Regions from separate parts of the Shinella zoogloeoides genome, predicted to be linked through region 1. Evidence: predicted binding sites of a transcription regulator. Region 1 holds the regulator's gene; each other region holds the start of a gene.
What was found. The regulator PhoB, encoded in region 1, activates phosphate uptake and scavenging genes when phosphate is short. The targets are predictions, from matches to a motif close to TGTCATNNANCTGTCAT.
Positions count from the first base shown of each region.

Region 2: a site for PhoB is predicted at 2,446-2,462, ahead of Q9316_RS06960 (esterase-like activity of phytase family protein). Genes of this name have one in related genera too.
Region 3: a site for PhoB is predicted at 2,816-2,832, ahead of Q9316_RS17635 (alkaline phosphatase D family protein). Genes of this name have one in related genera too.
Region 4: a site for PhoB is predicted at 2,873-2,889, ahead of Q9316_RS08300 (ceramide glucosyltransferase). Genes of this name have one in related genera too.

Region 1 covers NZ_CP132311.1:102,947-108,852, reverse strand. Annotated here, with positions in the region: gene Q9316_RS01425 (Hsp33 family molecular chaperone) at 1-17, opposite strand, end outside; gene argF (ornithine carbamoyltransferase) at 209-1,120, opposite strand; gene Q9316_RS01415 (aspartate aminotransferase family protein) at 1,148-2,341, opposite strand; gene Q9316_RS01410 (GcrA family cell cycle regulator) at 2,767-3,303, shown strand; gene phoB (phosphate regulon transcriptional regulator PhoB) at 3,432-4,115, opposite strand; gene phoU (phosphate signaling complex protein PhoU) at 4,134-4,853, opposite strand; gene pstB (phosphate ABC transporter ATP-binding protein PstB) at 4,904-5,719, opposite strand; gene pstA (phosphate ABC transporter permease PstA) at 5,734-5,906, opposite strand, start outside.
Region 2 covers NZ_CP132311.1:1,208,223-1,214,128, forward strand. Annotated here, with positions in the region: gene lon (endopeptidase La) at 1-1,767, shown strand, start outside; gene hupB (DNA-binding protein HupB) at 1,973-2,248, shown strand; gene Q9316_RS06960 (esterase-like activity of phytase family protein) at 2,515-4,707, shown strand; gene Q9316_RS06965 (MarR family winged helix-turn-helix transcriptional regulator) at 4,790-5,209, opposite strand; gene Q9316_RS06970 (metallophosphoesterase family protein) at 5,514-5,906, shown strand, end outside.
Region 3 covers NZ_CP132311.1:3,370,807-3,376,712, reverse strand. Annotated here, with positions in the region: gene Q9316_RS17645 (DUF475 domain-containing protein) at 1-331, opposite strand, end outside; gene Q9316_RS17640 (M3 family metallopeptidase) at 718-2,778, shown strand; gene Q9316_RS17635 (alkaline phosphatase D family protein) at 2,928-4,490, shown strand; gene typA (translational GTPase TypA) at 4,627-5,906, shown strand, end outside.
Region 4 covers NZ_CP132311.1:1,461,553-1,467,458, forward strand. Annotated here, with positions in the region: gene Q9316_RS08275 (DUF192 domain-containing protein) at 1-280, shown strand, start outside; tRNA gene Q9316_RS08280 (tRNA-Arg) at 342-418, opposite strand; gene Q9316_RS08285 (ETC complex I subunit) at 428-733, opposite strand; tRNA gene Q9316_RS08290 (tRNA-Pro) at 863-939, opposite strand; gene Q9316_RS08295 (L,D-transpeptidase family protein) at 1,087-1,629, shown strand; gene Q9316_RS08300 (ceramide glucosyltransferase) at 1,643-2,794, opposite strand; gene Q9316_RS08305 (cysteine hydrolase family protein) at 2,951-3,496, opposite strand; gene Q9316_RS08310 (GlxA family transcriptional regulator) at 3,598-4,557, shown strand; gene Q9316_RS08315 (bifunctional serine/threonine-protein kinase/universal stress protein) at 4,559-5,906, opposite strand, start outside.

The sequences.
Region 1 (5,906 bases):
AGGTCATTCTCAGCCATCATCGTCTGCTCCTTGCACGCCATGGGCGGCCGGGCCATGAGCCCGGTTGCTTCCGACCGGCGTTCTACCGTGATTGAGCGCTACCTGCCGCCGATCATTCCATACCGGGCGGACATGCGCCAGAGACAGCGCCTTGCGGCGCCTGCGTGGTCCCTAGATCGTGCCGCCGGCGGGCATTTTCAAGTCGGCGTCAGACGGCGCCGAAGCACCAGGCAAGGATCGACTTCTGCGCGTGCAGGCGGTTCTCCGCCTCGTCGAACACGACCGACTGCGAACCGTCAATCACCTCGTCGGTGACTTCCTCGCCGCGATGGGCCGGCAGGCAGTGCATGAAGAGCGCGTCCTCGTTCGCCCGCGCCATGAGCTGCTTGTTGACCTGATAGGGCTGGAAGATGTTGTGGCCGCGCGCCCGGTGCTCCTGGTTCATGGACACCCAGCAGTCGGTGACGATAAGGTCCGCGCCGTCGGCGATCGCTTCCGGATCATGGCCGAGCAGGATGTTGCCGCCATTGTCGCGCGCCCAGTTCAGGATCTTGTCGTCGGGCTCGGAGCCCATCGGCACGGCCATCCTCATGGTATAGCCGAAGCGGGCCGAGCCCTCGACGAAGGAGTGCAGCACGTTGTTGCCGTCGCCCATCCAGGAGAAGGTCTTGCCCTTGGTGGTGCCGCGATGCTCCTCGAAGGTCATGATGTCGGCCATGATCTGGCAGGGATGGGTAAGGTCCGTCAGCGCGTTGATGACGGGCACGGTGGCATGCTCGGCCAGTTCCAGCAGGCGGGCATGGTCCGTCGTGCGGATCATGATGGCATCGACATAACGCGACAGGACCTTGGCCGTGTCGCCGATCGTCTCGGCACGGCCGAGCTGCATTTCCGTGCCGGACAGGAACAGCGTCTCGCCGCCGAGCTGGCGCATGCCGACGTCGAAGGAGACGCGGGTTCGGGTGGAAGGCTTCTCGAAGATCATCGCAAGCATCTTGCCGGCGAGGGGCTTTGCTTCCGTGCCGGCCTTGCTGGCGGCCTTGCGGGAATGCGCATCGTCCATGATGACGCGGAGATCGCTTTCCGAAACGGCGGAAAGATCGAGAAAATGCTTGGCCATGATGTGTCCTGTCTGTCCCAGTCCCTGCTATGCCGCCTTGGAGGCGGCCGTCAGCTTTTCCGCTGCCCGCTCGATACGGGCGAGCCCCTCTCGCGCTTCTTCCGCTGTAACGGTCAGCGGCGGCATAATGCGCAGCACGTTGTCGCCGGCCGGCACGCCGAGTAGCTTTTCCGCGCGGATTGCCTTCAGCAGGTCGGCGACCGGTACCTTTGCCTTGATGCCAAGCAGCAGGCCCTCGCCGCGCACATCCTCGATGACCTCGGGGAAACGATCCTTCAGCGCGGCAAGTCCCTGGCGGAAGACGAGCGCGACGTCGCGCACATGCTCGAGGAAACCCTCTTCTAGGACGACGTCGAGCACGGCATTGCCGACGGCCATGGCAAGCGGGTTGCCGCCATAGGTGGAGCCGTGCGTGCCGGCGACCATGCCGGCGGCGGCCTCGTTCGTCGCAAGGCAGGCGCCAAGCGGGAACCCGCCGCCGATGCCCTTGGCGACGGCCATGATGTCGGGCGTGACGCCGGCCCATTCATGGGCGAAGAGGCGGCCCGTGCGGCCGACGCCCGACTGCACCTCGTCGAGGATGAGCAGCAGGCCGTATTCGTCGCAGAGCTGGCGCAGCTCCTGCATGAATTCCTTCGGCACCGGGCGGATGCCGCCCTCGCCCTGCACCGGCTCGATCAGGATCGCAGCCGTTTCCTCGGTGATCGCATCCTTGACGGCGCCGATATCGCCGAAGGGGACCTTGAGGAAGCCCGGCGCCTTGGGGCCGAAACCCTCGATATACTTTTCCTGCCCGCCGGCCGCGATGGTGGCGATCGTGCGGCCGTGGAAGGCGCCGTCGAAGGTGATGATGTGGTACTTGCCGGCATGGCCCTTGGCGAAATGATAGCGACGCGCCGTCTTGATCGCGCATTCCAGCGCCTCGGCGCCCGAATTGGTGAAGAACACCTTGTCCGCGAAGGTCGCTTCCGTCAGCCGGCGGCCGAGGCTTTCCTGGCCCGGGACCTCATAGAGGTTCGACAGATGCCAGACCTTGTCGGCCTGGTCCTTCAGCGCGGCGACGAGATGGGGATGGGCATGGCCCAGCGAATTGACGGCGACGCCGGCGGCAAAATCGAGATAGCGCTCGCCATCTTCGGCGATCAGCCAGACGCCCTCCCCGCGCGTGAACCGGAGCGGCGCACGCATATAGGTTTCATAGAGCGGCGCGGCATCGGCCATGGCGCGTATCCTCCGAAAAGAGATGCGGAAAAACGGGTCCCGTGCTTGACTTTTCCGGACACCAGAAAAATCAAAAGCCGCCTTTCGGCGGCATGCCGCACTATCGGCATTTCACCCCTCCATGTCAACAAAAGTGCATCCCGAAATATGGCTGAACCTGCCGCAAGGTGAGGATTCGCGGCACGCGCGGAAGGTGTCTCTATCGAGTCACACCAGACCAGCAAGTTGGGGAAAACTTAGAAATCGATTCGCGCCGATTCCCGCGACTCTTGTCACAGAGTCCCCCTGTCTCTAGGTTAAAGACCAATTACTAGACTGCATGCGGCGGAACTAGTCACCAAAAGAGTCAAGGCGTTCAGGTTCCGGACCCGTCCGGGACGCGATGAGGGATTCCCGCATTGCGAGCGCCGAGCGGAGACGAGAACATGAACTGGACAGACGAGCGGGTCGAGAAACTCAAGAAGCTCTGGGCCGAGGGCCTGAGCGCGAGCCAGATCGCTGCACAGCTTGGCGGCGTCAGCCGCAACGCGGTGATCGGCAAGGTTCACCGGCTGAACCTGCCGGGCCGCGCCAAGGCCGGCGGCACGCAGACGGCGTCACGCCCGAAGCGCCCGGCCGCGGCAACCCCGCGCCCGTCGAATTTCGCAGCCCGCCCGGCCGTGACGCGCACTGTCGCCCGGCCTGCCGGCAGCGCCCTTCCCAAGGAAGAGCTGGACACCGACTTCGAGACGCAGAGCGAGCAGCTTCCGGTTCCGGCCAACGGCAACAAGGTGGTCGTGCCGATGTCGCGCCGCCTGGAGCTGACCGAACTGACCGAGCGCACCTGCAAGTGGCCGATCGGCGACCCGCTGAACGACGACTTCCACTTCTGCGGCAACGAGTCCCCGGACAACTCGCCCTACTGCACCTACCACCAGCGCCTCGCCTACCAGCCCTCCGCCGAGCGGCGGCGGATGCGGTAACAACAGCGATCGTGGAATGAGATGCGGGCCCTTCGGGGCCCGTTTTCGTTATTGCCGTTGAGATGACCCAAAAACGCGAAACGGGCCCCGAAGGGCCCATTCCCGTCCTTGGGAGGAATTTCGGCGGCTCAGGTTTCCAGCGAATAGCCGGCGCCGCGGACGGTGCGGATGACGTCCTGCATGTTGGCGAAGTTGAGCGCCTTGCGCAGGCGCCCGACATGCACGTCGACGGTGCGCTCGTCCACATAGATGTCGTGGCCCCAGACACCGTCGAGAAGCTGCGAGCGGGAGAAGACACGGCCGGGCGAGGTCATCAGGAATTCCAGCAGGCGGAACTCCGTCGGCCCCAGGCGCACCTCGCGGGTGCGGCGGTGGACACGGTGCGTCTCGCGGTCGAGTTCGATATCGCCGCAGCGCAGCACCGTCGAGACGACCTCGGGCTTGGCCCTTCGCAGCATGGCACGGACGCGGGCGACGAGTTCCGGCGTCGAGAAGGGCTTTACCACATAGTCGTCCGCACCGGTGGCAAGGCCGCGCACGCGCTCGCTCTCCTCGCCGCGCGCCGTCAGCATGATGATCGGCAGGCGCTCCGTTTCCGGCCGCTGGCGCAGGCGCCGGCACAGTTCGATGCCGGAAACGCCGGGCAGCATCCAGTCGAGGATCAAAAGGTCCGGCATGCGCTCCTGCAGGCGCATCTCCGCCTCGTCACCGGAGAGGATCGTATCGACCTCGAAGCCTTCGGCCTCGAGGTTGTAGCGCAGGAGGACGCTGAGCGCCTCCTCGTCTTCCACGACGGCAATTCTCGGCACCATAAAGCGAACCTACTCTCTTTACTCGGAGACGTCGGCGGCAACGACGGACGTCGAGGTGTCGTCCTTCGGGCGCTCGCCTTCCGGCTGCGAGCCGGTCGCCATATAGTAGATGGTCTCCGCGATGTTGGTCGCATGGTCGCCGATACGCTCGATGTTCTTGGCGCAGAACAGGAGGTGCGTGCAGGGCGTGATGTTGCGCGGATCTTCCATCATGTAAGTGAGGAGTTCGCGGAACAGCGAGGTGTAGATCGCGTCGATCTCGTCGTCGCGCTCGCGGATGGCCTTGGCCTTCTCGATCGAGCGGGTGGCGTAGACGTCGAGCACTTCCTTGAGCTGCATCAGCGCAAGTTCGGCAAGATGCTCCAGGCCGCGGGCGAGCTTGCGGGGCATGCCCGAGCTCTGCACGGCGATGACGCGCTTGGCGGTGTTCTTGCCGAGATCGCCGACGCGCTCCAGCTCGGCGGCGATGCGGATGGCGCCCATGATCTCGCGCAGGTCCGCCGCCATCGGCTGGCGCTTGGCGATGGTGACGATGGCCTTGTCGTTGATCTGGCGCTCGGCATTGTCGAGGATGACGTCTTCCGAGATGACCTTCTGGGCCAGCGCCGCATCGGTGGTGACGAGCGCGCGGACGGAATCCGAAACCATCTGCTCGGCCGTGCCGCCCATTTCGGAGATGCGGCGGGAGAGGTACTTCAGTTCTTCGTCATAGATCGAAACGATATGGGTCGATGACATGTCTTTATCCTTGATGCGCTCGGATGGTCAGGGTTTTGGCGACGGTTGCGTCAGCCGAAGCGGCCCATGATGTAATCCTGCGTGCGCTGGTCGTCCGGGTTGGTGAACATCTTGTCCGTGTCGTTCTCCTCGACGAGATTGCCGAGGTGGAACATGGCGGTGCGCTGCGAGACGCGGGCCGCCTGCTGCATCGAGTGCGTCACGATGACGATGGTGAAGTTGGCGCGCAGCTCGTGGATCAGTTCCTCGACCTTGGCGGTCGCGATCGGATCGAGCGCCGAGCACGGCTCGTCCATCAGGATGACCTCGGGGCTGACGGCGACGGCGCGGGCGATGCACAGGCGCTGCTGCTGGCCGCCGGAAAGACCGGTGCCGCCTTCGTGCAGGCGATCCTTCACCTCGTTCCACAGGCCGGCCTTCTGCAGGCTCTGCTCGACGATGGCGTCCATGTCGGCCTTCGCCTTGGCAAGGCCGTGGATGCGCGGGCCGTAGGCGACATTCTCGTAGATCGATTTCGGGAAGGGGTTAGGCTTCTGGAAGACCATGCCGACGCGGGCGCGCAGTTCCACCACGTCGATCGACGGATCGTAGATGTCGTCCGTGTCGAGCGTGATCCGGCCGGTGACGCGGCAGCCGTCGATCGTGTCGTTCATGCGGTTCAGCGTGCGCAGGAAGGTGGACTTGCCGCAGCCCGACGGGCCGATCAGCGCCGTCACGGTGTTTTCGCGGACGTTCAGGTTGACGTCGTAGAGTGCGCGCTTGTCGCCGTAGTAGACCGAGACGTCCTTGCCGATCATCTTGTAGGAAATGTCGTTCATTTTCTTGTCCAGCGCTTTCTCGACTGCTGCTTCTGACATGATGTTCATCTGTCTATAACCTTCTACCAGCGCCGTTCAAAACGGCGGCGCAACAGGATTGCACCCACGTTCATGAGGATGAGGAAGATGAGGAGGATGATGATCGCTCCCGAGGTGCGCTCCACGAAGGCGCGTTCCGCCTCGTTAGCCCACATGTAGATCTGCACCGGCAGTGCCGTTGCGGGCTCAAGCGGCG
Region 2 (5,906 bases), 1.1 Mb from region 1:
GTCAAGCGCCAGATGGAGAAGACCCAGCGCGAGTACTACCTCAACGAACAGATGAAGGCGATCCAGAAGGAACTTGGCGACGGCGAGGACGGCCGCGACGAGATGGCCGAACTCGAAGAGAAGATCGCCAAGGTCAAGCTCTCCAAGGAGGCCCGCGAGAAGGCGGATGCCGAACTGAAGAAGCTGCGCCAGATGAGCCCGATGTCGGCGGAAGCCACCGTCGTGCGCAACTATCTCGACTGGCTGACGGGCATTCCGTGGGGCAAGAAGTCGAAGATCAAGACCGACCTCAACGCTGCGGAAAAGGTCCTCGACGAGGATCATTTCGGCCTCGACAAGGTCAAGGAGCGCATCGTCGAATATCTCGCCGTGCAGGCCCGCTCGACCAAGATCAAAGGCCCGATCCTGTGCCTCGTCGGCCCTCCGGGCGTCGGCAAGACCTCGCTCGCCAAGTCGATCGCCAAGGCGACCGGCCGCGAATATATCCGCATGGCGCTCGGCGGCGTGCGGGACGAGGCCGAGATCCGCGGTCACCGCCGCACCTATATCGGCTCGATGCCCGGCAAGGTCATCCAGTCGATGAAGAAGGCCAAGAAGTCCAATCCGCTCTTCCTGCTCGACGAGATCGACAAGATGGGCATGGATTTCCGCGGCGACCCGTCCTCGGCCCTGCTGGAGGTGCTGGATCCGGAACAGAACTCGACCTTCATGGACCACTACCTGGAAGTCGAATACGACCTGTCCAACGTCATGTTCGTGACGACGGCGAACACGCTGAACATTCCCGCGCCCCTGATGGACCGCATGGAAGTGATCCGCATCGCCGGCTACACGGAAGAGGAAAAGCTGGAAATCGCCAAGAGGCACCTGCTGCCCAAGGCGATCCGCGACCACGCGCTGCAGCCGAAGGAATTCTCGGTCACCGACGGCGCTCTGATGGCGGTCATCCAGCAGTACACCCGCGAGGCGGGCGTCAGAAACTTCGAGCGTGAACTGATGAAGCTCGCCCGCAAGGCGGTGACCGAGATCATCAAGGGCAAGTCGAAGAAGGTCGAGGTCACCGCGGAGAACATCCACGACTTCCTCGGCGTTCCGCGCTTCCGCCACGGCGAAGCCGAGCGCGAGGACCAGGTCGGCGTCGTCACGGGCCTTGCCTGGACGGAAGTCGGCGGCGAACTGCTCACCATCGAAGGCGTCAGCCTGCCGGGTGGCAAGGGCCGCATGACGGTCACCGGCAACCTGAAGGACGTGATGAAGGAATCGATTTCGGCGGCGGCCTCCTATGTCCGCTCGCGCGCCGTCGATTTCGGCATCGAGCCCCCGCGCTTCGACAAGACAGACATCCACGTGCACGTACCGGAAGGCGCGACGCCGAAGGATGGCCCGTCGGCCGGTATCGCCATGGCGACCGCCATCGTCTCCATCATGACCGGCATTCCGGTCTCGAAGGATATCGCGATGACGGGCGAGGTGACGCTGCGCGGCCGGGTACTGCCGATCGGCGGCCTCAAGGAAAAGCTGCTTGCAGCGCTTCGCGGCGGCATCAAGAAGGTGCTGATCCCGGAAGAGAACGCCAAGGATCTGGCGGACATTCCGGACAATGTGAAGAACAGCATGGAGATCATTCCGGTATCCCGTATGGGCGAGGTGATCAGCCATGCGCTGCTGCGCACGCCCGAGCCGATCGAGTGGGACGGTACGGCCGAAGCGGCCAAGGTTCCGGCGGTCGAATCGGCTGAAGACGGCGCCGCTGCAATCGCGCATTGAGCGTTATCGCGGGGCGCTACGCCCGGCTTTTTCAAGTCAAACAGCAAAGGACCGGCCCCTGGGCCGGTCTTTTTCGTTGAAAAGAGTGTGTAAACCCCGGATTCTCAGGGGATTCCGACGAAATTTTCTTGCGGGGAGAAGGGCGATGCGTATTCTGCCCCCGACTTGTAAGAGTCGTTTCAAACCGTAAGAAAGGGGTGGAAACATGAACAAGAATGAACTCGTATCCGCAGTGGCTGAGAAGTCCGGCCTCTCCAAGACGGACGCAGCATCTGCTGTCGACGCCGTTTTCGAGACGATCCAGGGCGAACTCAAGAACGGCGGTGACGTTCGTCTCGTCGGTTTCGGCAATTTCTCCGTATCGCGCCGCGAAGCCTCGAAGGGTCGTAACCTTTCGACCGGCGCCGAGATCGAGATCCCGGCTCGCAACGTGCCGAAGTTCTCGGCCGGCAAGGGCCTGAAGGACGCCGTCAACGGCTGATCCGATGCGGCTGCATGATCCTTCAGACCATGCGGCAGCCTTGAAGTTCTGCAGCGCTTCCTGTGCGTCATCCGTGGCGCGCGGCGCTGCGGGCAGAGCGGTTATCCACTCCGCCGCAAATCCTGAAGTTCAGGGCAGGGGTCCGGTTTTCCGGACCCCTTTTTATTTGCGGGGCAAGGGACGGGATGACACGCCATTGTCATCGGCCTGTAACACGAAAGCCGCAGAACCGCCCGGTTCCTATTGACCGGATTCCGGAGGTTTTCATGAAGACCCGTTCGCTCACCGCCGCGCTCGCGGCGGTCCTCGCCGCATCGGTGGCCCCCGCCGCCAGCGCCGAGCCCGTATTCAATCGCATTTCATCCTTCGCCGTAGCCGACAACCTGCCCGAGGGCGTGGATAAGGCGATGCCGACCTCGTCCGAAATCATCGCCGCCTCCGAGGACGGCAATACGCTCGTCTATTCCGACAGCCCGAACAAGGCGATCGGCTTCATCGACATCACCGACGCGAAGGCCCCGAAGGCCGGCGGCTCCGTCTCCTTCGACGGCGAGCCGACCTCCGTCGCTATAGCGGCCGGCAAGGCGCTCGTCGCGGTCAACACCCGCGAGAGCTTCGTGAAGCCGTCGGGCGTTCTCACCCAGGTCGACCTCGCCTCGAAGGCTATCGACGCGACCTGCGATATCGGCGGCCAGCCGGATTCCATCGCCCTCAACAAGGACAAGACGATCGCCGCGATCGCCATCGAGAACGAGCGCGATGAAGAGGTCAATGACGGCGCCATCCCGCAGATGCCGGCCGGCGATCTCGTCCTGCTGTCGCTCAAGGACGGCGTCGTCGATTGCGGCTCGTTGAAGCGCGTGACGCTCACCGGCCTTGCCGCGGTTGCCGGCGAGGACCCGGAGCCGGAATTCGTTGCCTTCAACGGCCTCGACGAAATCGCCCTCACGCTGCAGGAAAACAACCATATCGTCATCGTCGACGGCAAGACCGGCGCCGTGAAGAGCCACTTCTCCGCCGGCACCGTCAGCCTCGAGGGCGTCGATACCAAGAAAGACGGTGCGCTGAAGTTCACCGGCGAGGTCAAGGACGTCGCCCGCGAGCCGGACGCCGTGAAGTGGCTCGACGACAACCGCCTCGTCGTCGCCAACGAGGGCGACTGGAAGGGCGGCGCCCGCGGCTTCACCATCTTCGACAAGGAAGGCAAGGTTCTCCACGAGAACGGCGCCGGCTTCGAGCGTGAAATCGCGAAGATCGGCCACTACCCGGACAAGCGCAACAAGAAGGGCGTGGAGCCGGAAGGCCTGGAAGCCGCCAAATTCGGCGACGACAACCTGTTCTTCGTGCTGGCCGAGCGCGCTTCCATCGTCGGCGTCTACAAGGACACCGGCACGGAGCCCGAACTTCTCCAGCTTCTGCCCTCGGGCGTCGGCCCGGAAGGCGCGGTCGCCATTCCGGCCCGCAACCTCTTCGTGACCGCCAACGAAAGCGACCTCGTCGAGGACGGCGGCGCACGCTCGCACGTCATGATCTACGAGCGCGCGGAAGGCGAGGCGACGTATCCGCAGATCGTCTCCACCGAGAAAGACGGCGAACTGATCGGCTTCGGCGCGCTGTCCGGCCTTGCGCCTATCAAGGACAAGCCGGGCATGCTCCATGCCGTGAACGACTCCTTCTACGCCTCGCAGCCGACGATCTTCACGATCGACGCCACGCAGAAGCCGGCGAAGATCGTCGATGCGCTGCGCATCACGCGCAACGGCGCCGCCGCTCAGAAGCTCGACAGCGAAGGCCTGACGCCGGACGGCGAGGGCGGCTTCTGGCTTGCCAACGAGGGCGATGCCGACAAGCTCTACGCCCATGCCATCATCCACGTGAACGAGAAGGGCGAGATCGAGAAGGAAATCGCCATCCCCGCCGAGCTGCGCGCCGGCGAGAAGCGTTTCGGCTTCGAGGGCATCACCAGCGTCGGCGAAGGCGACGACATGGTGCTCTGGATGGCCATGCAGCGCGAATGGGGCGACGACGAGAAGGGCTTCGTGAAGCTCGTCTCCTACAAGCCGTCGTCCAAGGAATGGGGCGCGGTGCGCTATCCGCTCGAAAAGACGGAAAGCGGCTGGGTCGGCCTCTCCGAGATCACGGTGAACGGCGACTATGCCTATATCATCGAGCGCGACAACCTGATCGGCCAGGCGGCCAAGCTGAAGAAGCTTTACCGCGTCGCGCTCGCCGACCTGAAGCCGGCCAAGCTCGGCACCGAGCTGCCGGTCGTGAAGAAGCAAGAGGTCCGCGACCTCATTCCCGACCTGAAGGCCGGAAACGGCTACGTCGTCGACAAGGTCGAGGGCTTTGCCATCGACGCCGCCGGCAACGGCTTCGTCGTGACGGACAATGACGGGGTGGACGACTCCTCCGGCGAGACGCTGTTCTTCGGCATCGGCCCGATCAACGCGATGTAAGCCGGGACCACCCGAAAGGCGACAAACAAAAAAGGCCGGGATCCTGCGATCCCGGCCTTTTCGGTTTTCGATGCCGCCCGGCTCAGCCGACGGCGTGGAGGGAGCGAACGGGTGCCGCGTCGGCAATGCCCTCGCTCTTGTCTCGTTCCCGTTGCAGCTCCTCGGTCTTCTCGCTGAGACAGCGGATGATTTCCTTCATATGCTGCTTCTGGTCTTCGGTCAGAACCGCGAATATGGCTTCGATCGTCTTGTGCTGCGGCTGCTGGGCGGCCGAGATGACGGTCCGGCCCATATCCGTTATCGAGACGATCTTGGCGCGTCGGTCCTTCGGATCGGGCTCGCGCTTGACCAGCTTGTCACGCTCAAGACCATCGATCGCTTCCGTCACCGTACGGGGTGCGAAACCAAGAGCGCAGGCGATGTCCGTGGAGCGCTGCGGGCCCTGGCATTCCAGCAAAAGCAGGAACTTGCTGCGGGCGAGCGATACGCCTTCGTCCATCATGCACTCATTCACCAGGCGACTCACCTGATGGTAGAGTTTGAACATGCCTTGGGAGATTTCTATCGTGCTAGTCATGAGGTGGAATATAGGTATTATGAGGGACCATGTCAAATGATCACGAAGTTTTTCGGAGAATTTGATCATAGATATTGAACGATGCCTGTAAATGCGAACGGTCAGGCAACAGGTCGGTTTTCTTACCTCTTCTCCGGCTTTTTCGGGGGGAAACGATTTCTTTCCTGCATAACCTGCCGAGCGTTGCTGCAAGCATTGACCCCGCGGAAGGCGGAGGCGATTGTCCGGCATGCCTTTCCGCTTCCTTCATACGGCCGACCTCCATCTCGATTCGCCGCTCACCTCGCTCGCATTGCGCAATGCTGACCTAGGCGACCTCGTGCGCGGGGCGACGCGCAAGGCGCTGGAGCGCATCGTCGATCTCGCAATTTCGGAGGCGGTGGATGCGGTCATCATCGCCGGCGACCTCTATGACGGGTCGCAGACCTCCATGGCGACGGCGCTCTTCCTGATGGGCCAGATGCGCCGGCTGGAGGCGGCCGGCATCCGCGTGTTCCTCATCCGCGGCAACCATGATGCGCAGTCGCAGATCACCCGGGAGCTGACCTTCCCGCCGAACGTGCACGTCTTCGACGGCCGCGGCAAACCGGTAAGGGCAGGGGCGCTCGCCAACGGCCGCGAG
Region 3 (5,906 bases), 700 kb from region 1:
GCCCAATGCCGGCGGCGATCACGACGATCAGCAGCGGGAAGACGATGCGCATGCCGAAGACGGCGATCACGATGCCCCAGGTCAGGAACCGGTGTTGCCAGACAGGCGTCATGTCCTTGAGCTTGTTGGCATTCACGATGGCGTTGTCGAAGGAGAGCGAAATCTCCAGCACCGCGAGCACGGCGCAGATGAAGAAGACGGTCGCCATGCCGGCAAGCGTGCCTTCCGTCTGCCAGCCCAGCCAGGCGCCGAGCGCAAGGCCGATGGCGGTGGAGATGAAGGCCCATTTTAGATAGGAGAGGGTGGATTTGCCTTCGCCGTTGCCGATCATGACAGCGCCTCCATGCGGGAAGCCATGGAGATACGGGAATTGAGAATGCGCATACCACGACGGGCATGCGGGTAAGGCATGGTCAGGATGTTCATGTGCGTTTGAATCCGCCGGCTAATTGCTGGCGGTACCGACATCACGAGAGCGCCGTAAAAACTCTCGCCAGAGGGGCCCGGCACCAGGGTTCACCGCGGCAACCGATGTCAAAGGCCGCGGATCATCGGTGTTTTCACCGAAGTTTGCGTCCGCGTCAAGAGGCAAGGTGCCGCACGCCTCTAACGTGGCGGCGCGGCGTCGGTTCCCGTATTTTCTGCCGATGGCCTGTACCAGACACCCCGACCGTTCCTATATTCGCCGCACGGTGATTTGCCAGAGAGGAAGACCCCATGACGGAAACGCGCATCGATCCCGCCCTCATCGAATGGACCGGCCTCAACGGCCTGCCGCGGTTCGATCTGGTGAAGGACGAGGCCTTTGCGGCGAGCTTCGATGCGGCGCTGGCGGCGCACGAGGCGGAGATCGACGCGATCGCGAACAATCCCGAGCCCGCGACCTTCGAGAACACGATCGTCGCGCTGGAAATCGCGGGCGACGAGCTTTCGCGCGTCTCGGCGCTGTTCTGGAGCCGTGCCGGCGCCAACACGAACGACACGATCCAGGCGCTGGAGCGCGACGTCGCACCGAAAATGTCGCGGCATTATTCGAAGATCGGCACGAATGCCGCGCTCTTCCAGCGCATCGATACGCTTTGGGAGGGCCGCGAGGCGCTGAACCTTTCGCTGGAACAGACGCGTGTGTTGGAGCGGCACTGGAAGGGGTTCGTCAAGTCGGGCGCAAAGCTCGAAAAACCCGAGCAGGACCGGCTTTCGGCGATCAACGAGACGCTGGCCGGGCTCGGCGCGAAATTCGGCCAGAACGTGCTCGCCGACGAGAAGAACTGGGTGCTCTATCTCGACGAAGGCGATGCGCTCGACGGACTGCCGGACTTCCTGAAGGACGCGATGGCGGCCGCCGCGCGCGAGCGCGGACATGACGGACGCTATGCTGTCACCCTGTCGCGCTCGATCATCGAGCCGTTCCTGACCTTCTCCGCCCGCCGGGACCTGCGCGAACAGGCTTTCCGTGCCTGGGCGGCGCGCGGCGAGAATGCGGGTGACACGGACAATCGCGGCATTGTCCGGGACACGCTGGCGCTGCGCGCGGAAAAGGCCGGGCTGCTCGGTTATGACAGCTTCGCCGCGCTGAAGCTCGATAACACCATGGCGAAGACGCCGGAGGCGGTGAACGATCTCCTGATGCAGGTATGGGAAAAGGCCGTGGCGCGGGCGCGCGAGGAGGAGGCGGAGCTTGCCGCGCTCGTTGCCGAAGAGGGCCGCAACCACGAGGTCATGCCCTGGGACTGGCGCTACTACGCCGAAAAGCTGCGGTCGAAGAAGTTCAACTTCTCCGAGGCCGAGCTGAAGCCCTATTTCCAGCTCGAAAAGATCATCGATGCCTGCTTCGACGTCGCCGAACGGCTCTTCGATGTCCACGCAGTCGAGAAGAAGGACGTGCCGGTCTATCACCCGGACGTGCGGGTCTTCGAGATCCGCGACCGTGACGACAAGCTCGTCGCGATGTTCATCGGCGATTATTTCGCGCGCTCGTCGAAGCGCTCCGGCGCGTGGATGAGCTCCTACCAGAGCCAGCACCGCCTGCCGCTGAAGAACGGTCAGGTCGGGGAGCTGCCGATCATCTACAATGTCTGCAACTTCGCCAAGCCGGCGGAAGGCAAGCCGGCACTGCTGTCGCTGGATGACGCCCGCACGCTCTTCCACGAATTCGGCCATGCGCTGCACGGCATGCTGTCCGACGTCACCTATCCGTCCGTCTCGGGCACGGGCGTGTCGCGCGACTTCGTCGAGCTGCCCTCGCAGCTCTACGAGCACTGGCTGACGGTGCCGGAAGTGCTGACGCGCTATGCGGTGCATTACCGGACGGGCGAAGTGATGCCGCAGGCGCTGCTCGACAAGGTGCTCGCCGCCCGCACCTTCAATTCGGGCTTCGCGACGGTGGAATTCACCTCTTCCGCGCTGGTCGACATGGCGTTTCATACGCGCGGCGCGGTCGAGGATCCGATGGCGGTGCAGGCGGAGGTGCTGCAGAAGATCGGCCTGCCGGCCTCCATCGTCATGCGCCACGCGACGCCGCACTTCCAGCACGTCTTTGCCGGCGACGGCTATTCGGCCGGCTACTATTCCTACATGTGGTCGGAAGTGCTGGATGCCGACGCCTTCGCCGCCTTCACGGAAACGGGCGACGCCTTCAACCCGGCCATGGCCGCGCGGCTGAAGTCCTATATCTACGCCGTCGGCGGCTCGGTCGATCCGGAAGACGCCTACAAGGCTTTCCGCGGCAAGCTGCCGAGCCCGGAAGCGATGCTGGAGAAGAAGGGGCTGGCGGCTTAGGCCAGCTCTCCCGCAGAACCGATGACGGTCGTCCGGCCGTCATCCTCCCGTCATCAAACCTTGGGTGAACCGTCATCGTCCCGTTACCGGACTGACATGCCGCAGACCGATGGTCGGCCCGTCGATTCGCGGGCTGGGCCGGAGGTGGCATGGTTATCGTTCCCGAGACGCTGACGCGGCGCTCGTTCCTTCTGACGGCGGGGGCGGGTGCCCTTGCCACGTCCTCGGCGCTGGCGGTGCCCTACTATGCGCGGCGTCACGGCAGTCCGGTCTTTTCCCATGGCGTGCAATCCGGCGACGTCGATTGCTCCTCCGGCATGGTCTGGGCGCGCGTCGACAGGCCGGCGGAGGTGACGCTGGACTACTCGACCACCGAGAGTTTCGTCGATGCCGTGCGCCTGCCGTTGCAGAAGGCGATCAGCGGCTCGGACAATACGGTCAAGGCGATGCTGCAGGGTCTCCTGCCGGATCAGGACATCTTCTACCGGTTCACGGCAAGCGATCCCTATTCGAGCCATCTCGTTTCCGAGCCTGTCGTCGGCCGCTTCCGTACCGCGCCGATGCGCAACCGCTCGGTGCGTTTCGTCTGGTCGGGCGATACGGCGGGGCAGGGCTGGGGCATCGACGATGTCGGCATGAAGACCTATTCGACCATGCTGCGCCACGAGCCGGATTTCTTCATCCATTCGGGCGACACGGTCTATGCGGACGGGCCGATCCCGGACGAGATCAAGCTGCGTGACGGCGGGGTCTGGAAGAACCGCATCGTCACCGACGAGAAGCGCAGCGTGGCGCGCACGCTCACCGAATTCCGAGGCCAGTGGAAATACAATCTGCTCGACGATCACTTGCTTTCCTTCAACAGCCAGTGCCCCACTTTCTTCCAGTGGGACGACCATGAGGTGCTGAACAACTGGTCGGAATCGAGCGACCTGACCGGCGACCGGCGCTATCCGGACAAGGATATCGGCGTCTACGAGGCTCGCGCGCGGCGCGCCTTCCACGAGATGACGCCGATCCGCTATTTTCCCACCGAGCCCGGCCGCATCTTCCGCAAGGTCGCCTACGGGCCGCTGCTCGACGTGTTCTTCGTCGATCTGCGCTCCTATCGCAGCCCCAACCGGGGCGGCACGGAAAACGGCCTGTTCGGCTGGCGGCAGGCGGACTGGCTGCGCCGGGAGCTTGCCGCCTCGCGCGCCGTCTGGAAGGTGATCGCCTGCGACATGCCGCTCGGCCTCGTCATCTGGGACGATCACGCCAACAGCCTCGGCTACGAGGGCGTGGCGGATGGCCTCAACGGTCCGCCGGCGGCGCGCGAGCGCGAGATCGCCGACCTCCTCGCCTTCATGCGCGACAATGCCATCCACAATGTCGTCTGGCTGACGGCGGACGTGCATTACACCGCCGCTCACCATTACGATCCGTCGCGGGCGAAGTTCCAGGAATTCAACCCATTCTGGGAATTCGTCTCGGGGCCGCTGCATTCCGGCACCTACGGGCCGAAACCGCTCGACATGACCTTCGGGCCGGAGGTGCGTTTCATCAAGTCGTCCAAGGGCGGCATCGACAGCAACCTGCCGCCCTCCGCCGGTCTGCAGTTCTTCGGCCTTGTCGATATCCACGGCGCGAGCGAGGAGATGACGGTGCGCCTGATGGATCGGGAAGACCAGGAACTCTGGCGTATCACCCTGCCGCCGGTGCGCTCGTCGTGAAACGGAGCCGCGCGCCCGGCGGGCAACAGAGTTGCGGCCCGCCTCTTTCGCATTTGCGGAAAAACATGTAAGAGCCCGGCCATTGAAGACGGCGCCCTTTCGTTTCGCGCGCCCCGAACCTCAGAGATTACGACCTATGTCCATCCGCAATATCGCGATCATCGCGCACGTCGACCATGGCAAGACCACGCTCGTCGACGAACTTCTGAAGCAGTCCGGCTCGTTCCGTGAAAACCAGCGCGTCGCCGAACGCGTGATGGACTCGAACGACATCGAAAAGGAACGCGGCATCACCATTCTCGCCAAGGCAACCTCGGTCGAATGGAAGGGCACGCGCATCAACATCGTCGATACGCCCGGCCACGCCGACTTCGGCGGCGAAGTGGAGCGCATCCTCTCGATGGTGGACGGCGCGATCGTTCTCGTCGACAGTTCCGAAGGCCCCATGCCGCAGACCAAGTTCGTCGTCGGCAAGGCGCTCAAAGTTGGTCTCAAGCCGATCGTCGCGATCAACAAGATCGACCGTCCGGACGGCCGTCACGAGGAAGTGCTGAACGAGGTCTTCGACCTGTTCGCCAATCTCGACGCCACCGACGAGCAGCTCGACTTCCCGATCCTCTACGGTTCGGGCCGCAACGGCTGGATGAACGTCAACCCGGAAGGTCCGAAGGACGAAGGCATGGCGCCGCTGCTCGACCTCGTGCTCAAGCACGTGCCGGAGCCGAAGGTCGCCGAAGGCCCGTTCCGCATGATCGGCACGATCCTCGAAGCCAATCCCTTCCTCGGCCGCATCATCACCGGCCGCATCCATTCCGGCTCGATCAAGCCGAACCAGACGGTCAAGGTGCTCGGCCAGGACGGCAAGCTCATCGAAAACGGCCGTATCTCGAAGATCCTCGCCTTCCGCGGCATCGAGCGCACGGCGATCGAGGAAGCCCATGCCGGCGACATCGTCGCCATCGCGGGCCTGACCAAGGGCACCGTCGCCGACACGTTCTGCGATCCCTCGGTCACCGAAGCCATGAAGGCCCAGCCGATCGACCCGCCGACCGTCACCATGTCCTTCATCGTCAACGACTCGCCGCTCGCCGGCACCGAGGGCGACAAGGTCACGAGCCGCGTCATCCGTGACCGCCTGTTCAAGGAGGCCGAAGGCAACGTCGCGCTCAAGATCGAAGAGTCCGGCGACAAGGATTCGTTCTTCGTTTCGGGCCGCGGCGAACTCCAGCTCGCCGTCCTCATCGAGACCATGCGCCGCGAAGGCTTCGAGCTTGCCGTGTCGCGTCCGCGCGTCGTCATGCACAAGGACGAGGCGACCGGCCAGATGCTCGAGCCGATCGAGGAAGTCGTCATCGACGTCGACGAGGAGCATTCCGGCGTCGTGGTGCAGAAGATGTCCGAGCGCAAGGCCGAGAT
Region 4 (5,906 bases), 1.4 Mb from region 1:
CGAGGACCGCGGCATGCTCTTCGCCTTCGGCGAGACGCGGCAGGTCTTCATGTGGATGAAGAACACCTATCTGCCGCTCGACATGCTGTTCCTCGGCAAGGACGGCAAGATCCGCACGATCAAGGAAAACGCCGAGCCGCTTTCCGAAGCGATCATCGATTCGAAAGGGCCGATCGACTACGTGCTGGAACTGAACGGCGGCACCGTGAAACGCCTCGGCATCCGCACCGGCAACCGCGTCGAGAACGAGCTGATTCAGTCCCTGCGCAAGGCGCAGTAGAAGGCCGGCGGCCAGTTTCTGTCAGCAATCAAAGAGAATGCGGACGATCTGCGGGCGAATATGGCGACCCCTGCAGGGCTCGAACCTGCGACATTCTGCTTAGAAGGCAGATGCTCTATCCAGCTGAGCTAAGGGGCCGATGGGACCTCAGTGGGTCCAGGGCTGCATGCGGTTGAAGCGGAAGTTGTCCGGATAGGCGACGCGCTTGCGGGTCGCTTCCTTCGGCTCGATCAGGCGGTATTCGATGCCCTTGCGCTCGGCATAGGCAATCGCCTCCTCGCTGGTCTCGAAGGTCAGCTTCACCTGCTGGAACATGTCGCCGGAGCTCGTATAGCCCATGATCGGGTCGATCGTCCGCGGTTTTTCGGCATCGAACTCCAGAACCCATAGATGAGTCTTGGCCTTGCCGGACTGCATGGCTGTCTTGGCGGGACGATAGATCTTCGCGGTCATCGAAGCGGCTCCAGAATTCTCGCATAAAGGCGCACCGTTCCGCCGGCGCGCGTTCGAGAATGCATAACCCGAATTCCGTAAAGGGGAAATGACCGGAAGAGCATTTGGCATCGAAACGCCCGCCGGACGTGGTCGGAGTGGAGAGATTCGAACTCCCGACCCTCTGGTCCCAAACCAGATGCGCTACCAGACTGCGCTACACTCCGTCCGTCCCGGCGATGGGGAGATACACGCATCCGCTTGACGTCGCAACAGCAAATGGCCTCTTTCTGGATGTTGTTACAGGGAAACTGTCTTTCCGGGCGATGGCGATTCGGCCCGATCGTCGCAGATAAAGAATGCCGCGAGAATATATGCTCAAGAAGATCCTGTTCATCACCCTCCTGCTGGTCGCCGCCCTGTTTGCCTACACCAAGGTCATGGCCCGCATCGGCTCGGGCGAGCCGCCGCAGATGCGTGCCGCTGACCAGCGGGCGGATCGGATCACGGTTGAAAAAGCGAAGCGGCAAATGACCCTTCTGCGGGACGGTAAGGTCCTGAACACGTATCGCATCTCGCTGGGGCGCGATGGCGACGGCGGGCACAAGCGGCGGGAAGGCGACCAGAGGACGCCGGAAGGAACGTATGTCATCGACTGGCGCAATCCGCGATCGTTGGCGCATCTGAGCCTGCATATTTCCTACCCGGATGCGAAGGACAAGCAGGCCGCGGATGCCGCCGGCTACGCTCCCGGCGGCAATATCATGATCCACGGCCTTGCCAATGGCTGGGGCTGGCTCGCGCCGGTGCATCATCTCTGGGACTGGACCGACGGATGCATCGCCGTCACCGATGCGCAGATGCGCGAGATATGGGCGACGGTGCCCGACGGTACGCCGATCACCATTCGCCCGTAATCGCTGGCTCGGCTCAAGGGCCGGCCGGCGCTTCCTTCAGTTCGCAGGCCGTGGTGCCGATTGTCATCGTGTTGCCGCGCCAGTCGATCGTGCCGCCGAGCCAGGCGCGCAGCCAAATGGCGGGCATCATGATGTCGCGGACGAGCATCGCCGGAACAGAAAAGAGGGAGAGGCGCCAGCCCTTGGCGAAGGCGAGGCCGATTTCCGGCAGGTAGACGGCGGCAAGAACCAGCAGGATGACGGGGGCGAGCGCCGTGTCGCCGAGGAGGGCCGCAGTGACGGCCAAAAGCAGCGGCGGCAGGATGCCGAGCAGGATTTCAGGCGCGAAGAAGCAGGGGAAGGTGACGCGGCGCAGGCGCGACCAGCGGCACTGGCGCGACCAGATCTCCTGTCCGGTGCGGCGACCGAGCGGCTGCTCGAAGGGCGAGGAGACGAGATGGACCTGAAGGCCGAGCCGGTTGACGAGCTTTGTCGAGGCCGCATCCTCGGCGATTTCCGCGTTCAGCGCCTGGATGCCGCCGTTCGCGTCCAGCATGGGCTTGTACCAGAGCATGCTCTTGCCTTGCGCGAAACCGAGGCCGAGCGCCTCGCCGGCATATTGCCAGCGCGCCTGCTGGGTGTTGAGGAACATGCATTCCACCTCGGCCCAGAAGCCATCCGGCCGGGAGCCGAGCGGCGTCGAGCAGACGACGCCGGAATTGTCCCGCCAGCCGGCCATCAGGTGCTGGATGTAATCAGGCGGCATCAGCACGTTGGAATCGGCAAGGATCACCCAGTCGTGCCGGGCGGCCTGCCAGCCCTTGACGCAGTTGTTGAGTTTGGGATTGGCGCTGATGCGGTCGTCGCCGACAAGGATGCGCGATGCGACATGCGGATGGGCGGCCGCCGTCTTCTCTATTTCCGGAATGATCGGATCGCTGCCGTGGGCGACGCAGAAGAGCAGTTCGTAGCTCGGCCAGGTGAGGCGGAAGGCGCGATCCAGCGTCTCAGCGGAAAAGTTTTCGATGCCGCGAACGGGGACGACGATAGAGACGGGCGGCTTCTTGCGGATGTCTCGCGGCGGCGCATCGGTCGCTTTCAGCCGCCTGCCGGCGATGAGGATGCTGGCGAGGTTGGTCGCGACAAGAGCGCCCGAGGCAAGGGCGAGGGCCTGAGCCATGTCCATTCACGCGTACTCCGATGGGCGCCGGCCATGCGGGGCGGCTGCCGGGTGCATTCACGCGGGAAGAGACATCATCGTCACATGACAGGGGAATGACGCGACATTCGCAAGGGGCCGATCGTCTCCGCCATGGGGCGGAGACGAGGTGTTTTGCGCGAATTACGACAGGAATTCCGCAGTCGTCGTGACCTTGCCGTAGCCGAATTCGAGCGCCGACATGATCGTGGCGTGGACCTGCGCGGCCGGCACGACCGAATCACCGAAGGCCTTGTCGCGCGTCGCGCAGGCGTCGTGCACTACGGTGAGGTTGTAGCCGAGATCGGCGGCGGCGCGGGCCGTCGCATCGATGCAGACGTCGCTCATAGCGCCGACGACGACCACGTCCTCGATACCGCCTGCCTTGAGGGTCTCTTGCAGCACCGTGTCGCGGAAGGAATTGGGGTAATTCTTGACGACGACCGCATCGCCCGCCTGCGGCGCGATGGCGGGAATGGGCTCGATGCCATCCGTATTGGGCGCGAAGAGCGGCGAATCGGCCTCCTTCGCGATGTGATGGACATGCACGATCCGGTCGCCTTTGCCGCGTGCGGCTTCCACGACCCGCGCCGCATTGGCGGTGGCGGCGTCGATGCCGGTCAGCGCGAAGCTGCCGGTGGCGAGATAGTCCTTCTGCAGGTCGACGATGATGATGGCGCGTTTGCTCATGAGGGTTCCTTCCGCTTCACGATTGATGATGTGGACATAGTGCCCTCCGCCTGCCATGTCTGGCCATTGGCGATACCGACATAATCAAGGGTGAAAGTGACATGGCCCGCGCTGCCGAAATCGGACTGGTGCTCTATCCCGGTGTCCAGATGGCCGCCGTTCTCGGCATGACTGACCTGTTCAATGCGGCGACAGAGCTGGCCGGCCGGAAGGGGCGGACGGGGTCGACATTGCTTGTCAGCCACTGGCGGCTTGAAGACGGTAAGCCGGTGCGCACCGACGCGAGCAATGCGCCAGGCGAAGCGCCGCGGCCCTGCGTGCTCGTGCTGCCGCCGGCGCTCGGCGATCCGATCGCGCGGGCGGACGCGGCGCCCTTTGCCGCGTGGCTGCGGCAGTGCCATGCCGGCGGCATCCAGCTCGCCTCGATCTGCGCCGGCGCCTTCCTGCTCGGCGAGACGGGGCTGCTGACGGGGCGCACCATCACCACCAACTGGGTGATCGCCGAGACCTTCGAGGTGCGCTTTCCCGATGTGCGGGTCGATACGGACCGGCTGCTCAGCGATGACGGCGATATCGTCACGGCCGGCGGCGTGATGGCCTGGGTGGATCTCGGGCTCAAACTGATCGACCGCTTCCTCGGCCCGACGATCATGCTGGAGATCGCCCGGCAGTTCGTCATCGATCCGCCAGGGCGAGAACAGCGCTACTACAGCACCTTTTCGCCGCGCCTGCTGCATGGCGATGCCGCCATCCTGAAGGTGCAGCATTTCCTGCAGGCGAGCGAGGCGAAGGAGATCGGCCTCGATGTCCTCGCCGCGCAGGCGGGGCTGGAGGAGCGCACGTTCCTGCGGCGGTTCCGCAAGGCAACGGGGCTGACGACGACGGATTACTGCCAGCGGCTGCGGGTGGCCAAGGCGCAGGAGCTGTTGCAGTTCACCACGCGCTCGGTCAATCTGGTGGCGGTGGATGTCGGCTATAACGACCCCGGCGCCTTCCGGAAGGTTTTCGCCCGCATCGTCGGCCTGACGCCGGGTGAGTATCGCAAGCGCTTTCGCTCGTAAGCTATTGCGGGCGCTGGCGATTGCGCACGACGGTGACGGTGCAGGGCGCGTGCGCGGCCACCTCGCCGGAGACGCTGCCGAGCATGGAGCGCATGGCCGATTCGGCGCGGGCGCCCATCACGATATGGTCGACATGATTCTCGCGTGCATAGTCGAGGATGGCGTCGGCGGGCGAGACGGCCTCCAGCACATGGAAGGTGATGCCGCCGCCGGGCGCCGGCAGGCCCGTCGACCAGTTGCGCAGCTCCACGAGCCGCATCACATGCTTGTTGCGGCCTTCCTCGTCCAGCGATGTGTCGATGGCGATGCGGTTGATCTTCAGGACGTTGATGCAGGCGATGCGGGCCTGCGGCGTGTTCTCGATGATGCGGATAACCGTCCTGTGGATCGCCGCGGCGCGTTCCGGTGTGTTGGCGGCAAGATCGATCGCGACGGCGACGATCGGCGCATCGGCAAGCTGGGCCTCCGCCGTCTGCGGCTTGACGGTCTCGATCGGCACCGGATTGAAGCGGCGGCGCAGCACCATGCCGAACGGATCGCGCTTCATCTTCTCCGCCCGGGCCGTCAGCTTGACGGCGGGAAGGTCCTGCAGGTCGAGGGCGAGCTGGGCCGCGCTCGGATAGCGCCAGGCGGGGTTCACTTCCAGGCAGCGCAGGATGACTTCCTGCAAGGCCGGCGGAATGGCGCCGTTGCGGGCGCGCGGCGGCAGCGGATCGCGCCAGAGCCGGCGTTTCAGGCCCTTCAGCCGCTGGGGATCGCCGAAGGGCCGTTCGCCGGTCGCGAAGAAATACAGCATCACGCCGAGCGCGAAGAGATCGCTGCGGAAATCGCTGCGCGTGCCCAGCACCTGTTCGGGCGCCATGTAGGGCGCGGTGCCGTAGGGCAGGCGGAACTGCTCGTCCATCAGGTCCGGCAGGTGGACGTGGCGGGCAAGGCCGTAGTCGATCAGCACAGCCTCGCCGCTCTCGCGGAACATCACGTTGGAGGGTTTCAGGTCGAGATGCACGACATGCTGGCGGTGCAGCGAATCGAGCGCGACGGCGACCTTCGCGCCGATGGCGACGACCTCCTCCGGCGGCAGCGGCAGGCGCTCGAGCAGCGGATAGAGCGAGGTGCCGGGTAGGCGCTCCATGACGATATAGGGGAGCGTGGCGAAATCGCCGTTGGCGACGAAGCGCGGCACATGCGGGCCGGAAAGCCGCGGCAGGATCATCTGCTCCATCTCGAAGCCTACGATGGCCGCGGGGTCGTCGCCTTCGCCGATGACCGGCACCTTCATGAGGATCGGGAAATCGATATCCGGCCGGCTGACCTGCCAGATGCGCGCCATGCCGCCATTGTGGGCGATA